DNA from 2 places in the Bradyrhizobium sp. CCBAU 53415 genome. Region 1 is predicted to be linked to the other one. Evidence: predicted binding sites of a transcription regulator. Region 1 holds the regulator's gene; the other holds the start of a gene.
The links. Region 1 encodes PhoB, which activates phosphate uptake and scavenging genes when phosphate is short. Its sites were predicted from a motif close to TGTCATNNANCTGTCAT; they were not measured.
Positions count from the first base shown of each region.

Region 2: XH87_RS06635 (DUF2794 domain-containing protein) is a predicted target of PhoB. The motif match lies at 2,300-2,316, and genes of this name have one in related genera.

Region 1 is NZ_LBJF01000002.1:298,143-305,964, reverse strand. It holds gene XH87_RS07755 (Hsp33 family molecular chaperone) at 1-675, opposite strand, end outside; gene argF (ornithine carbamoyltransferase) at 975-1,910, opposite strand; gene XH87_RS07745 (aspartate aminotransferase family protein) at 1,910-3,118, opposite strand; gene XH87_RS07740 (GcrA family cell cycle regulator) at 3,575-4,087, shown strand; gene phoB (phosphate regulon transcriptional regulator PhoB) at 4,432-5,139, opposite strand; gene phoU (phosphate signaling complex protein PhoU) at 5,162-5,878, opposite strand; gene pstB (phosphate ABC transporter ATP-binding protein PstB) at 5,890-6,711, opposite strand; gene pstA (phosphate ABC transporter permease PstA) at 6,708-7,553, opposite strand; gene pstC (phosphate ABC transporter permease subunit PstC) at 7,558-7,822, opposite strand, start outside.
Region 2 is NZ_LBJF01000002.1:45,292-53,113, reverse strand. It holds gene XH87_RS06645 (Bax inhibitor-1/YccA family protein) at 158-949, shown strand; gene XH87_RS06640 (GNAT family N-acetyltransferase) at 1,190-1,720, shown strand; gene XH87_RS06635 (DUF2794 domain-containing protein) at 1,865-2,236, opposite strand; gene XH87_RS06630 (DUF1223 domain-containing protein) at 2,716-3,492, opposite strand; gene acnA (aconitate hydratase AcnA) at 3,727-6,447, opposite strand; gene ccmA (heme ABC exporter ATP-binding protein CcmA) at 6,689-7,291, shown strand; gene ccmB (heme exporter protein CcmB) at 7,593-7,822, shown strand, end outside.

The sequences.
Region 1 (7,822 bases):
GCCTTCGGGTGCATCGCCCGGATGCAAGTCCGCCTGCCGCGCGCGCTCCGGCGCCTTCGGCAAAAACTGCATCAGCATGCCGCCGGCGCGCCAGCGATGCTTGCCGCCGTCGCTCGAGCGCCACTCCTCGCCGACCGCAAGGCGCACTTTGGTCGGAATCTGCTCGGAGCGCAGGAAATATTCGTGGGCGGCGTCTTCCAGGCTGCCGCCATCGAGCGCGACCAGACCCTGATAGCGGCTCATGTCGGGGCCCTGGTCGATGGTCATGGCGAGATGGCCGCGACCGAGCAGCGTGCCGGAATCCTTCGCCGTGCCCAGACGCGAGGCGTCGTAGCGGGCATAGGCGCGCAGATGGTCCGGCGCCTTGTAGTCGACGACCAGGAACGACACCGGGCCGTCGGTCTGGGCCTGCAGGATGAAGCGGCCTTCGAATTTCAGCGCCGAGCCGAGCAGCGTCGCCAGCACGATGGCCTCGCCGAGCAACTTGCCGACCGGCGCTGGATAATCGTGCTTGGTCAGGATGTCGTCGAGCGCAGGGCCGAGCCGCACCAAGCGGCCGCGCACGTCGAGCGCGTCGACCTCGTAGGGCAGCACGGCGTCATCGATCGGAACCGCTGATGGCGCGCGAACCGGGCCTTCGGACCCGGTCTTCATGTCAGGGAATTGGGAAACCATGGCGCTCTATCTGGGGTCGGAGAGTGGGGATTGGAAGGGGCACGGAGATCACCGAGATGGTGTGTTCCGGATGCGGATTGAACGGTAACAAGCCGCCTCAAATTCGGTGTCGTCCCGGGGCGCGCGAAGCGCGAACCCGGGACCCACCACAGGATGACGTTGTGACCGGCGATGACAACTCCGAGTCTTCGCCAAACTCAATCCTGTGGCTATGGATCCCGGATCGGCGCGCCGCTGCGCGGCGCTTGTCCGGGATGACAGCGGAGAATGGGGCCATCAAGGCGGCCCCACCACCGCAATTACTTCACCGCGTCAAAGCACCAGGCCAGAATGCCTTTCTGCGCATGCAGACGGTTTTCGGCCTCGTCGAACACGACCGATTGCGGGCCGTCGATCACCTCGTCCGTGACCTCCTCGCCGCGATGGGCGGGCAGGCAGTGCATGAAAAGCGCATCGGGCTTGGCGAGCGACATCAGCTTGCTGTTGACCTGGTAGGGCTTGAGCACGTTGTGGCGGTGCTCGCCCTCCTTGTCGCCCATCGACACCCAGGTGTCGGTGACGACGCAATCGGCGCCGCGCACGGCGGCTTCCGGATCGGTGCCGAGCGCGATCGGCGCATTGGTCGTCTTGATCCAGTCGCGCATCGCCTTTTTCGGCGCGAGCTCCGGAGGTGTTGCGACGTTGAGCTGGAACTTGAAGCGCTCGGCGGCGTGCGCCCAGGACGCCAGCACGTTGTTGTCGTCGCCGGTCCAGGCCACAGTCTTGCCCTCGATCGGGCCGCGATGCTCCTCGTAGGTCATGAGATCGGCCATCACCTGGCAGGGATGCGACCGCCGCGTCAGGCCGTTGATCACGGGCACGGTCGCATAGGCCGCAAGCTCCAGCAGCGCCTCGTGATTGAGGATGCGGATCATGATGGCGTCGACATAGCGCGACAGCACCCGCGCGGTGTCGGCGATGGTCTCGCCGCGACCGAGCTGCATCTCGGCGCCGGTGAGCATGATGGGCTCGCCGCCGAGCTGGCGCATGGCGACATCGAACGACACCCGCGTCCGCGTCGAGGGCCGCTCGAAGATCATCGCCAGCGTTTTGCCTTCAAGCGGCCTGACCGGCTGATGCGCCTTCTGCTTCGCTTTCATGGCGGACGAGGCGGCGAGCATGCTCTTGAGCTCCGACAGCGGCAGCTCGTTGATATCCAGGAAGTGCTTTGGAGTCTTGTTGGGCGTCTTGTTCATCAGCTTGCCGCCCGCTTGGTCTGGCTGGATGAGATCGCAGTGCAGGCGCGTTCGAGCCGCCCGACGCTGTCCTCGATCTCCGCTTCAGTGACGATCAAGGGTGGCAGGAAGCGCACGACATTGTCGCCTGCTCCGACGGTGAGCAATTTTTCGGCGCGCAGCGCCGCGACGAGGTCGCCTGCGGGCACCACGGCCTTGATGCCGATCAGGAGGCCCTCGCCGCGCACCTCGCTGACGACATCAGGATGACGGTCGATCACCGAGGCGAGCTTCTGCTTCAGCAGCAGCGACATCTTCTGAACGTGATCGAAGAAGCCGGGCTTGAGCATGACGTCGAGAACGGCGTTCGCAGCCGAGATCGCGAGCGGATTGCCGCCGAAGGTCGAACCGTGCGAGCCCGGCCCCATGCCGCGCGCCGCGTCGGCGGTGGCGAGCACCGCGCCGATCGGGAAACCGCCACCGAGCGCCTTCGCCAGCGACATCACGTCGGGCACGACGCCGGTGCGCTTGTAGGCAAAGAGTTCGCCGGTGCGGCCCATGCCGGTCTGCACCTCGTCGAAGGCGAGCAACAGGCCGCGCTCATTGCAGAGCTCGCGCAGTGCCTTGAGGAAGGCGGGAGGCGCAGAACGAACACCGCCCTCGCCCTGGATCGGCTCGATGAGAATGCCGGCGGTATGCGGGCCGATCGCCTTCTTCACAGCTTCCAGGTCGCCATGCGGCACCTGGTCGAAGCCGTCCATCGGCGGACCGAAGCCCTCGAGATATTTTGCAGATCCGGTAGCGGCGAGCGTTGCCAGCGTGCGGCCGTGGAAGGCGCCCTCGAAGGTGATCATGCGATAGCGCTCGGGATGCCCCTTGGAGAAGTGATGATGGCGGACCAGCTTGATCACGCCTTCCAGCGCCTCGGCGCCGGAATTGCAGAAGAACACGAAGTCGGCAAAACTCTCGTTGCAGAGGCGGCTTGCGAGCTTCTCGCCGTCGGGGCTCTGGAACAGGTTCGACATGTGCCAGAGCTTCGTCGCCTGCTCCTGCAGCGCCTTGACCAGCGCGGGATGAACATGGCCGAGCGCATTCACCGCCACGCCCGAGGTGAAATCGAGATAGCGATCCCCATTGGTCGCGACCAGCCAGCAGCCTTCGCCGCGCTCGAAACCGAGGTCGGCCCTGGCGAAAACGGGGAGCAAATGCGGCGCGGCGCTGTTGGTCATGACGTCACTTGAATGTTGCGGACGGCGTGAAGCGTGCATTGCGCAACGCACCATTGCCCGGCCCGGAAAACGAAACGTGCCGCCTTTTAAGGGCGGCACGTGACGCTATCTTATGCCTGACAAGACGGGTGTCAATGCCGCCCGGAAAGCCTCGCGAAACGCTGAATCCGTAGTCTTGCGGTGCCGGTTTTGCGGGTTTTCACCACGGAACATGTGGAAGCGAGCCGGCGGACTCTTGCGCGGGAGTCACGCCATATTGTAGCGTTTGGACTGTCAGATACGATATCTCGTGCAGCGGTTCTGATCCCAAGAGTCCTCATGTACCGGCGTAAACGTTCGGGCGTCTTTGGTGCGCCCGGCGAGCCTTAAGGGATTCTGGCGGCACGGGTTTTCAAGGCTTAGGCATTCGCTGCGAAGGCTCCAGGATGGCAGGCTCGCAGCGAGGGAAAGGGTGCAATGACGGTTTTGACCTGGTCCGATGATCGCGTCGAGCAGCTGAAAAAGCTCTGGGAGGCCGGACTTTCGGCCAGCCAGATTGCGGCGGAGCTCGGCAATGTGACCCGCAATGCCGTGATCGGCAAAGTGCACCGGCTCGGCCTGTCCGGCCGCGCCAAGAGCCCTTCTTCGGCAGCGCCCCGGCCGCGCAAGGCACGGCCCGCGCAGCACATGATGCGGGTGACCCGCCCCGTTGCGCGCGGCAACACCGCGCTGGCGCAGGCCTTCGAGGTCGAGGTGGAGGCCGAGCCGGTCACCTACGACAACGTGGTGCCGATGAGCCAGCGACTGTCGCTGCTGGAATTGAACGAGGCGACCTGCCACTGGCCGGTCGGCGATCCCTCGAGCCCGGATTTCTTCTTCTGCGGCGGCAAGGCGCTGTCCGGCCTGCCCTACTGCGCCCAGCATTCGCGCGTGGCCTATCAGCCGGCGGCAGATCGCCGGCGCGCACCGGCCAAGCCGGGAACGCGGTAGGTTATCAGCGCGCCTCGTCAGCCGGCGCGCGAAAACGGCTCAACACATCGGATGTCGTCCCTGCCTGGTGCGCAATTGCGCACGGGGCGCAGGGACCCATAATCCCGGGGCGCTGTCATTGCACGGGATGATCACTCCGAGTCTTCGCCAAACCACTTCCTGTGGTTATGGGTCTCTGCGTTCGCAGGGACGACACTGAGAGTGTGATTGCACTACGCCAAACCAAAGTCTGCAAACCTTAGACTAAAGCGCGATGCGATCAGGATGAATCGTCATCGCGCTGTAGGTCGTCGTTTAAGCATGATCTTTTCGGAAAACCGCTGCGCACTTTTCCGGATCATGCTTTAGGTCTGCTCCGCCTTCGCAAAGCGATCGTCGAGCGCATAACCGGCGCCGCGGACGGTGCGGATCGGGTCCTGCTCGCGGCCGAGATTGAGCAGCTTGCGGAGACGACCGATATGAACGTCGACGGTGCGTTCATCGATGTAGATGTCGCGGCCCCAGACGCTGTCGAGCAGTTGCTCGCGCGAGAACACCCGGCCGGGATGCTCCAGGAAGAACTCCAGCAGGCGATATTCGGTCGGGCCGAGGTCGATCGGCCGGCCCGAACGCGCGACGCGGCGCTTGTCACGGTCGAGCTCGATGTCGCCATAGGCGAGCACCGTGGCGAGCCGCTCGGGGCTCGCGCGCCTGAGCAGACCCTTCACGCGCGCCAGCAGTTCCGGCACCGAGAATGGCTTGACGATATAGTCGTCGGCGCCGGTCGCAAGTCCCCGCACCCGCTCGCTCTCCTCGCCGCGGGCGGTGAGCATGATGATCGGCAGCTGCTTGGTCTCGGAGCGGGTGCGCAGCCGCCGGCACAGCTCGATGCCTGACAGGCCCGGCAGCATCCAGTCGAGCACGATCAGATCGGGAATGTGCTCCTTGAGGCGGGTGTCGGCGTCATCGCCGCGCATCACCGTCTCGACGTCATAGCCGTCGCCTTCGAGGTTGTAACGGAGAAGCTCGGTGAGAGCTTCCTCGTCCTCAACCACCATAATGCGTGCGCCCATGGTACCGTCGCTCCTTAAGTCTTCAGGTATTCGGTATCGTCGTGGCGAACGTGGTCATGTCGCCCTTCGGCCGCTTGTCGGTGATGGCCTGGCCCTCGATCATGTAGAACACGGTCTCGGCGATGTTGGTGGCATGGTCGCCGATCCGCTCGATGTTCTTGGCACAGAACATCAGGTGGATGCAGAACGAGATGTTGCGCGGATCCTCCATCATGTAGGTGAGGAGCTCGCGGAACAGCGAGGTGCAGATCGCGTCGACTTCCTCGTCGCCCTTCCACACCGCCATCGCCGCCGGCAGGTCGTGAGCGGCATAGGCGTCCAGCACCGACTTGACCTGCTGCTGCACGAGATCGGTCATGTGCTCCAGGCCGCGGAACAGCTTGAGCGGATGGAAGTCGGTCTCCAGCGCGGCGACGCGCTTGCCCATGTTCTTGGCGAGGTCGCCGATGCGCTCGAGATCGGTCGCAACGCGCATGGCGCCGACGATCTCGCGCAGGTCGACCGCCATCGGCTGGCGGCGGGCGATGGTGAGCACCGCGCGCTCCTCGATGCGCTTCTGCAGCATGTCGAGATCGGCGTCGGTGGCGACGACGCGCTGGCCGAGCGCGACGTCGCGGCGGATCAGCGCGTCGACGGAATCGACGATCATGCGCTCGGCGATCCCGCCCATTTCGGCGACCAGGCGGGTGAGCTCCTGGAGGTCGGTGTCAAAAGCCTTTGCGGTATGTTCAGTACCCATGTCCCGTCTCCTCAGCCGAACCGGCCGGTGATGTAATCCTGCGTTCGCCGGTCGGTCGGCGACGTGAAGATCTTGCTGGTGTCGTCGAACTCGATCAGCTCGCCAAGATACATGAAGGCGGTCTTGTCGGAGACGCGCGCGGCCTGCTGCATGTTGTGGGTGACGATCGCGATCGTGTAGTTCTCGGACAGTTCCTGGATCAGCTCCTCGACCTTGGCGGTCGAGATCGGATCGAGCGCCGAGCAGGGCTCGTCGAACAGGATCACCTCGGGGCGCACCGCGACGGTGCGGGCGATGCACAGGCGCTGCTGCTGGCCGCCCGAGAGCGACAGGCCGGAGGCGTTGAGCTTGTCCTTGACCTCGTTCCACAGCGCGCCGCCGCGCAGCGCCTTCTCGACGCGATCGTCCATCTCGGACTTCGAGATCTTCTCGTAGAGGCGGATGCCGAAGGCGATGTTCTCGTAGATCGTCATCGGGAACGGCGTCGGCTTCTGGAACACCATGCCGACCCGGGCGCGCAGCAGATTGAGGTCGAGCTTGGGGTCGAGAATGTTGGTCTGGTCGAGCAACAGCTGGCCGGTGGCGCGCTGGCCCGGATAGAGGTCGTACATCCGGTTGAAGATGCGCAGCAGGGTCGACTTGCCGCAGCCGGACGGGCCGATAAAGGCCGTGACGCGATTGGTACCCAGCGCCAGATTGATGTTCTTCAGCGCATGGTGCTCACCGTAGTAGAAATTGAGGTTGCGCGCGGTGACCTTGGCAGGCGCCTCGGGCAGCGGCTGCGAGCCGGGATGAACGGTCGGCGCGCTTACGGAAATAGACATTTCACTCATTTTGCGGTCCTCTCGGCACCAAGGATGCGGGCGCCAATGTTCAGGGCAAGCACAGTCAGGGTGATCAGCAGCGCCCCGCTCCAGGCGAGTTGCTTCCAGTAGGCGTAGGGGCTCTGCACGAAGTTGTTGATGGTCACCGGCAAGTTGGCCATCGTCTTGTCCAGGCTCAGGCTGAAGAACTGGTTGGACAGCGCGGTGAACAGCAGCGGCGCGGTCTCGCCGGCGACGCGGGCGGTGGCGAGCAGCACGCCGGTGATGAGGCCGGAGCGCGCCGCACGGTAGGCGATGCGCTTGATCACCAGCGAACGCGGCAGACCGAGTGCGCTGGCGGCTTCACGCAGCGGGTTCGGCACCAGCAGCAGCATGTCCTCCGTGGTGCGCACCACGACGGGGATCACGATCACGGCGAGCGCCAGCGCGCCGGCGATTGCCGAGAAGCCTCGCATCGGCACCACGACCGCACCATAGATGAACAGGCCGATGATGATCGAGGGCGCCGACAAGAGGATGTCGTTGATGAAACGGATCACCGAGGTCAGCTTGTCGTTGCGGCCGTATTCGGCGAGATAGGTACCGGCGAACATGCCGAGCGGCGCGCCGATGCCGACACCGATCACGGTCATGATCAGCGAGCCGACGATGGCGTTGCGCAGGCCGCCCTCGCTCGATCCGGGCGGCGGCGTGTCTGCGGTGAAGACCTGAAGGTTGAGCCCGGCCAGACCGTTGTAGAGCAGCGTGATCAGGATCAGCGCGAGCCAGGTGACGCCGAAGGCGGCGGCTGCGATGCAGAGGCCGCGTATGACGATGTCCCAGCGGCGGCGGCGCGAATAGATCGGGTTCATGGCTTCACTTTCCGGCCTTGGTTTCCAGGCGCATCAGCATCAGCCGCGCGGCCGCGAGCACGAAGAACGTCAGCACGAACAGCAGCAGACCGAGCAGGATCAGGCCGGACTGGTGCAGGCCGTCGCTCTCGGCGAACTCGGATGCGATCGCCGCTGAGATCGTGGTGCCCGGGGCGAAGATCGACGAGGAGATGCGGAACGAATTGCCGATGATGAAGGTCACGGCCATCGTCTCGCCGAGCGCGCGACCCAGCGCCAGCATGACACCG
Region 2 (7,822 bases), 250 kb from region 1:
CAGCGAATGTGCTAGTTTCCCACATATCGAATGGGTTCGGAGCCCCGATTGTGAGCCAGAATTTAGTCGGCTGGCGTCGGTATCCGAGATAGAGTTTGACGAACCGGCGGCATGGCGACCCTCATGCCGGACCGGACCAACCAACGGGAATTCGACCATGTCGGACCTAGACCGTAACTACGCTTCTCCTTTCGGCAGGGCCGCCGGGCGTGTTGACGCCGCGACGGTCGATGCCGGCCTGCGCGCCTACATGCTGCGCATCTACAATTACATGAGCATTGGCCTGGCCATCACCGGCCTGGCCGCGCTCGGCGTCTACATGGCCGCCGTGACCGACGTTCCGACCCCGGAAGCGGTCCGCGTCGGCAAGCTGTTCCTGACGCCGTTCGGCTACGCGATGTTCGTGAGCCCGCTGAAGTGGCTGTTCATGCTCGCGCCGCTCGCGATGGTGTTCGTGATCTCGGCGGGCATCAACCGTCTGGCGCCCTCGACCGCCCAGATCCTGTTCTGGGTGTTCTCGGCGCTGATGGGCATCTCGCTGTCGTCGATCTTCCTGGTGTTCACGCACACCTCGATCGTGCGGGTGTTCTTCATCACCGCGGCGACCTTCGGTGCGCTCAGCCTCTACGGCTACACCACGCGTCGTGACCTGACCGGGATGGGCTCGTTCCTGTTCATGGGCCTGATCGGCATCATCATCGCGAGCCTGGTGAACCTGTTCCTGGCAAGCTCGATGCTGCAGTTCATCGTGTCGGTGGTCGGCGTGCTGGTGTTCGCGGGCCTTACCGCCTGGGATACCCAGCGGCTGAAGAACGACTACATCTACGGCTATGCCTCGGCGGGCGGGGACATCGCGGAGCGCGCGGCCATCACCGGCGCGCTGTCGCTGTACCTGAACTTCATCAACCTGTTCACGCTGCTGCTGCAGCTTCTCGGCCAGCGCGACTAAGCGCCAGACCAGAGAACGGACGCAAACCCCGGCCGAGAGGCCGGGGTTTTTGTTTGCGTAACACGCCGTCATGCCCGGGCTTGTCCCGCCTGCGCGGCCGAAGCCGCTTCGGCGAGGCGAATGCCCGGGCATCCACGTTCTTCGTGCTGCGGGTAAAGGCGTGGATGGCCGGGACAAGCCTGGCCATGACGCATGCGGAAACAGCGTTGCTCGTTGCGATACCGCTGCTATCTTCCCGCCATGTCCGCACCCGAAATCAGGCCCACGACCGAGGCCGACCTTCCCGCCATCACCGCCATCTATCAGCAGGCCGTCCGCGAGGGCACGGCGACATTCGAGCTGGAGCCGCCGGACCTCTCAGAGATGACGCGCCGCTATCGCGCGCTGCTGGACGGCGGCTATCCCTATTTCGTCGCGATCCTCGACGGCCGCGTGGCCGGCTATGCCTATGCCGGGGCCTACCGCCCGCGGCCGGCCTATCGTTTTACGGTCGAGAACTCGATCTATCTCGATCCCTCTTTCCACCGCCGCGGTGTCGGCTCTCTGCTGCTGGAGCGGCTGGTCGCCGAATGCGAGGCGCGCGGCTTTCGCCAGATGATCGCGGTGATCGGCGATTCCGCCAATGCCGGATCGATCGGCGTGCACACCAAGGCCGGCTTCAAGATGATCGGCACGCATCCCAGTGTCGGGTTGAAATTCGGCCGCTGGCTGGACACGGTGATGATGCAGCGGGACCTCGGCGAGGGCGCCAGCACGGTGCCGGGAACGTAGCCTTATCTGTCATTCCGGTTCGATGCGTTAGCATCGAACCGGAATCCAGAAGCTGGTTGCGAATGCGGATCGAGCTTCTCAGGCGCGCAACTGCGCGCCGGAGTTCGCGACTTCGTCGCGCGGGGGAATGACGACCGAAGGTCGTCACACCACCGCCAGCTTCCGATCAATCACCAGCAACACGCGCTCCAGCTCATGGCCGCGGCGCAGGATCAGCCCGGTCGCCGAGATCACGCTGTACATGCCCTGCTTGCGCGCGAGCCGCGGGTCCTTCTCGATGCGATAGATCGGCACTTCCGAGGCGCGGCGATAGACCGAGAAGACGGCGCGGTCCTTCAGAAAGTCGATGGCGTAGTCACGCCACTCGCCGTCGGCGACCATGCGGCCGTAGAGATTGAGAATCCGGTGCAGCTCGAGCCGGTTGAACGTCACTCGGTTGGCCTGCGCATTCGCGGCGGCGGGACGCGCCGCCGCGCGCTGCTCGCTCGGATCGGCATCCTCCGACATCAAACTCATGGGAAGCGCCTCCTCATCGCACGGAATGATGGCGGCCGCGAAGACCGTCCCGGAACCGCGCTCATGACAGTTGCATGATTGCGCCAACCGTTCCGCGCCGCAAGGGGTTCAACCCATCAAATCGTCACGCAACGGGGCACACGCAGAGGTGGAACTTTATCGCGGCAAACCGTCACGGGACCGTTAGCAGGAATCATAGTCTCGCCGCTTTTCCGCCCACCGCCCGCCGCCCTGAATTGCGAAAAGAATCATGTGCGTTGACCCGGTCCTTTCGGTTCCGGATTCCTCAGCCCCCAGCCCCCCGGGGTCGAACAGGATCGGGTCTGTGTACGCACGGCAAGGAGGGCCAACGCGAGTTGGTCCTTTTTTGTTTGCGTCGGGACGTTTCTGCTTCCCGCCATTCCGGGGCGCGCCTCTTGGCGCGAGCCCGGAATGACGACAGACAAATTGTCCTGAGGCGATCTTAAGCGTGCTGCGCTTCAATGCAGCGACGTGTACGCCGCGCCCAGCATCGGGCCGGGCTTCTCCCGGCTGCCGTCCTGGACATAGACCACCGCGCCGTCGACGCCGTCGCGCGTGAGGTTCTCGATCGGCACAGTCCAGCTTTCCGGACGGCCGGTCCAGTCGCCGACCTTGAGCAGGTTGCGCACGACGTTGTGATAGGTGACCTGCTGTCCACGATTCTCGCCACGGGTGATGGCGATCGGCACCGACCTGGCAATCGAGCAGATCCAGACCTCGCCGCGCGAGACCGCGGGCTCCTTGCTTGCTGCCACCGACACGTTGATCTGCTTACCCGAGAGTGACATCGTCACCGGTACGCTCATCACGCCAGTACCCTTGTCCGTCTTGCCGATCGCGCTCTCGATGCCGGCGCGATCGCTGCCGATGACATGCGCGGAGCCGTTGACGACGACCTGCGGCGTGTAGACTTCGCGGTCGCCGCGCATGCGCGAATAGGCACGCTGCCGCGCAGAGAAGCGCGAGTCCGCCAGCGTGTCTTTCCAGCCGAGATAGTCCCAATAGTCGATCGGCATGCTCAGCGCGATGACGGAGGGATCTTTGGAGAGATCGCCGATGATCTGGTCGGCGGGCGGACAGGAGGAGCAGCCCTGCGAGGTGAACAACTCGACGACGGCGCGCGGATCAGCCTCGGCAGGACGGATGACGGCGATGATCGCACATATGCCGAGAGCCCCCGACCAGAGGGCGCCGGACCAACGTGAAATCAGATGAGAAGCCGCTGTTGTCGTCATGTCGAACGCCGCACACCATTGCTCGTGGGAAGGGAAATCTTATCGCCTGATGATCACCGTACTCTTACGGGGGCGCGGCACATTCGTCCGCCCAGGCAACCGTCCAAGGGAGGGTTTTGCGCCGGGCGGGCCCATCCGAAACGTACCGCAAACGCGCGAAGGCGGCCTTTGATAGGCCGCCTTCGTTTAGGCTTCTACTCACTTCGCAGTGAGCCATCGTTCACAAATCCGCGCTTACGCCGCGAGCTTGCGCAGCACGTAGTGCAGGATGCCGCCGTTGCGGTAGTAGTCGAGCTCGTCCAGCGTATCGATGCGGCAAAGCAGCGAAACGCGCTGCAACGAACCGTCGCCGGAGACGATCTCCGCGGTCAGCTTCTGGCGCGGCTTGAGGTCGCCGACGAGACCGCGCAGCGTGACCTTCTCGTCGCCCTTCAGGCCCAGCGACTGCCAGGAGGTGCCTTCCTCGAAGGTCAGCGGCAGCACGCCCATGCCGACCAGGTTGGAGCGGTGGATGCGCTCGAAGCTCTGGCAGATCACGGCGCGCACGCCGAGCAGGCGCGTGCCCTTCGCGGCCCAGTCGCGCGAGGAGCCGTTGCCGTATTCGGCACCGGCGAACACCACCAGCGGCACCTGCTCTTCCTGGTACTTCATCGCGGCGTCGTAGATCGACATCTGCTCGCCGTCGGGCCAGTGCTTGGTGAGGCCGCCCTCGGGAATGTTGCCGTCGGCGCCCTTCAGCATGAAGTTCTTGATGCGGATGTTGGCGAAGGTGCCGCGCATCATGACTTCATGGTTGCCGCGGCGCGTGCCGTACTGATTGAAGTCGGCGGGGCGTACCTGGTGCTCGCTGAGATATTTGCCGGCGGGCGAGGTGAGCTTGATCGAACCGGCCGGCGAGATGTGGTCGGTGGTGATCTTGTCGCCGAACATGGCGAGGATGCGCGCCTCGACGATGTCGGTGACCGGCTCCGGCTCCTTCTTCATGCCGTCGAAATAGGGCGGGTTCTGCACATAGGTCGAAGACATGTTCCAGCGATAGGTCTCGCTCTCGACCGTCTTGATCTTGCGCCAGTTGGTGTCGCCCTTGAACACGTCGGCATACTTCTTCTTGAAGATCGACGCGGTCACGAACTTCTTCATGAAGGCGTTGATCTCCTTCGTCGTCGGCCAGATATCCTTCAGGTAGACCGGCTTGCCGTCCTTGCCCTCGCCGAGCGGCTCGGTGGCGAGGTTCCTGGTGACGCTGCCCGCCAGCGCGTAGGCGACGACCAGCGGCGGCGAGGCCAGGTAGTTCGCCTGCACGTCCGGCGAGACACGGCCTTCGAAGTTGCGGTTGCCGGAGAGCACCGCGGCCGCGACGACGCCGTTGTCGTTGATCGCCTTCGAGATCTCCTCAGGCAGCGGACCGGAATTGCCGATGCAGGTGGTGCAGCCGAAGCCGACCAGGTTGAACCCGACCTTGTCGAGATAGGGCTGCAGACCGGAATTGGCGAGATATTCCGCGACCACCTGGCTGCCCGGAGCAAGCGAGGTCTTCACCCACGGCTTGGCCTTGAGGCCCTTCGCGGCGGCGTTGCGCGCGAGCAGGCCGGCACCGATCAGGACGCTCGGGTTCGAAGTGTTGGTGCAGGAGGTGATGGCGGCGATCACGACGTCGCCATGGCCGATGTCGAAGTTCTTGCCTTCGACGGGGAAGCGCCTGGCGGGCTCCTCGGCCTTCTTGTACTCGCTGCCGAGCGCGAGCGAGAAGCCGTCCGCGACGGTGGGCAGCGCGATGCGGCCCTCGGGACGCTTCGGGCCGGCCATCGACGGCACGACGTCGCCGAGGTCGAGCGTCAGCGTTTCCGTGAACACCGGATCGGGCGACTTGGCGGTACGGAACAGGCCCTGCGCCTTGGCATAGGCCTGGACCAGCGCAACGCGCGCCGAGGCGCGGCCGGAGGTCTTGAGATAGTCGAGCGCGGCGGCATCGACCGGGAAGAAGCCGCAGGTCGCGCCGTATTCGGGCGCCATGTTGGCGATCGTCGCCTTGTCGGCGACCGAGAGATGGTCGAGGCCGGGGCCGAAGAACTCGACGAACTTGCCGACGACGCCGAGCTTGCGCAGCATCTGCGTGACCGTGAGCACGAGGTCGGTCGCGGTGACGCCTTCCTTCAGCGCGCCCTTCAGCTTGAAGCCGACGACGTTGGGCAGCAGCATCGACAGCGGCTGGCCGAGCATGCAGGCTTCCGCCTCGATGCCGCCGACGCCCCAGCCGAGCACGGCGAGACCATTGACCATGGTGGTGTGCGAATCGGTGCCGACGAGCGAATCGGGATAGGCGACCTCGAAGGTGCCGGTCTTCTTGCCGACCGTCATCTTCTCCTTCCTGGTCCAGACCGTCTGGGCCAGATATTCGAGGTTGACCTGGTGGCAGATGCCGGTGCCGGGCGGCACGACCGAGAAGTTCGAGAACGCCTTCTGGCCCCACTTCAGGAACTCGTAGCGCTCCTGGTTCTGCTTGTATTCCTCGGTGACGTTCTTGCCGAAGGCCTTGTTGTCGCCGAAGAAGTTCACGATCACCGAATGGTCGATGACTAGGTCGACCGGCACCAGCGGGTTGATCTTCTCGGCATCGCCGCCGAGCTTCTGCATCGCGTTGCGCATCGCGGCGAGGTCGACCACCGCCGGCACGCCGGTGAAGTCCTGCATCAGGACGCGCGCCGGGCGGAAGGCGATCTCATGCTCCAGCGATTTCTTGCGCAGCCATTTCGAGACCGCGACGATGTCTTCCTTCTTGACCGAGCGGCCGTCCTCGTTGCGCAGCAGGTTCTCGAGCAGGACCTTCATCGAATAGGGAAGTTTCGAAATTCCCTTCAGACCATTCTTCTCGGCTGTAGGCAGGCTGTAATAGACATAGGTCTTGGCGCCGACCTTGAGAGTCTTTTTGCATTTGAAGCTGTCGAGCGAGGTCATGTAGGAGATCCCAATTGTTAGTTATACCCGGCAGGGTATTTTAACACCGTCAGCGTATCAGGCTGGGCCGCTTGCAGGGGCGGGTTGAGTTGCTGCATCAAGTAGTTCCGGGCTTATAGAAGCTTTCTAACGGCGCCGCCACAGCCACAATCGTACCGCAGCAACCCGCGAGCCAAAAATTCCCATGCGCTACCCCAAGTTTTCCTGAGGCCTGGCTTTGAGCGGGTTGAAACGAGGCGAGATGCGGCTTTCAGGTCACGGGCTCAGATGTGTGCGGGGCGGACGCGAGGTGTTCGCCGGCCTCGAGTTCGCGGCCGCCTCGGGCGAAGCCCTGGCGGTGATGGGCCGCAACGGATCGGGCAAGACCTCGCTGCTGCGGCTGATCGCGGGCCTGCTCGTGCCGGCGGGGGGCAAGATCGCGCTTCGAGGCGGCGATGCCGAGTTGACGCTGCCCGAGCAGTGCCACTATCTCGGCCATCGCGATGCCCTGAAGCCGGCGCTCAGCGTGGAGGAAAATCTGACGTTTTGGGCTGATTTTCTCGGCGGTGAGCGTTTTGAGGCGACCGAGAGCCTCGCCAAGGTCGGGCTCGACCATGCGACCCATCTTCCGGCCGCCTTCCTCTCCGCCGGCCAGCGCCGCCGGCTCTCGCTGGCCCGGCTGCTGACCGTGCGCCGCCCGGTCTGGCTCCTGGACGAGCCGACCACGGCGCTGGATGTGGCCGGCCAGGACATGTTCGGCGGCCTGATGCGCGAGCACCTGTCACGCGGCGGCATGATCGTCGCAGCCACCCACGCCCCGCTCGGGATCGAGTCGCGAGAACTGCGGATCGGGGGTGAGGTGTGATTTCCACCGACCCTCAGTTTTCCAAGCGGCTGGCGTCCGGCCGCTCCGTTCCCTCCCCCCTTGCGGGGTCCGAGGCGAGCGAAGCTCGCTCTCGAGGTCAGGGAGGGGGGTGGCACATGGCAAGACCTCTCGGTTCTAGCGTTGGGGAAACAGGTGCGTTGTTGCCGGCATCCCGCACTTATCGAACATCACTCCCGGGGCTACCCCCCTCCCCCGCCCTCCCCCACAAGGGGGGAGGGCGCACACCGTCCTCGGAGCCCCAGCCCGGCTCCCATGGCCGCTCCGCCGGAAGGGCCACCCCATGACCGCACTTGCCGCCCTCATTCGCCGGGACATCCGGATCGCGCTGCGCGTCGGCGGCGGGGCGCTGATCGGCGTGCTGTTCTTCCTCACCGTGGTGGTGCTGATGCCGTTCGCGGTCGGGCCGGATCTGGCGCTGCTGTCGCGGCTGGGACCGGCGATCCTGTGGCTCGGCGCGCTCTTGGCGAGCCTGCTGACCCTGGATCGGCTGTTCATGGCCGACCATGAGGA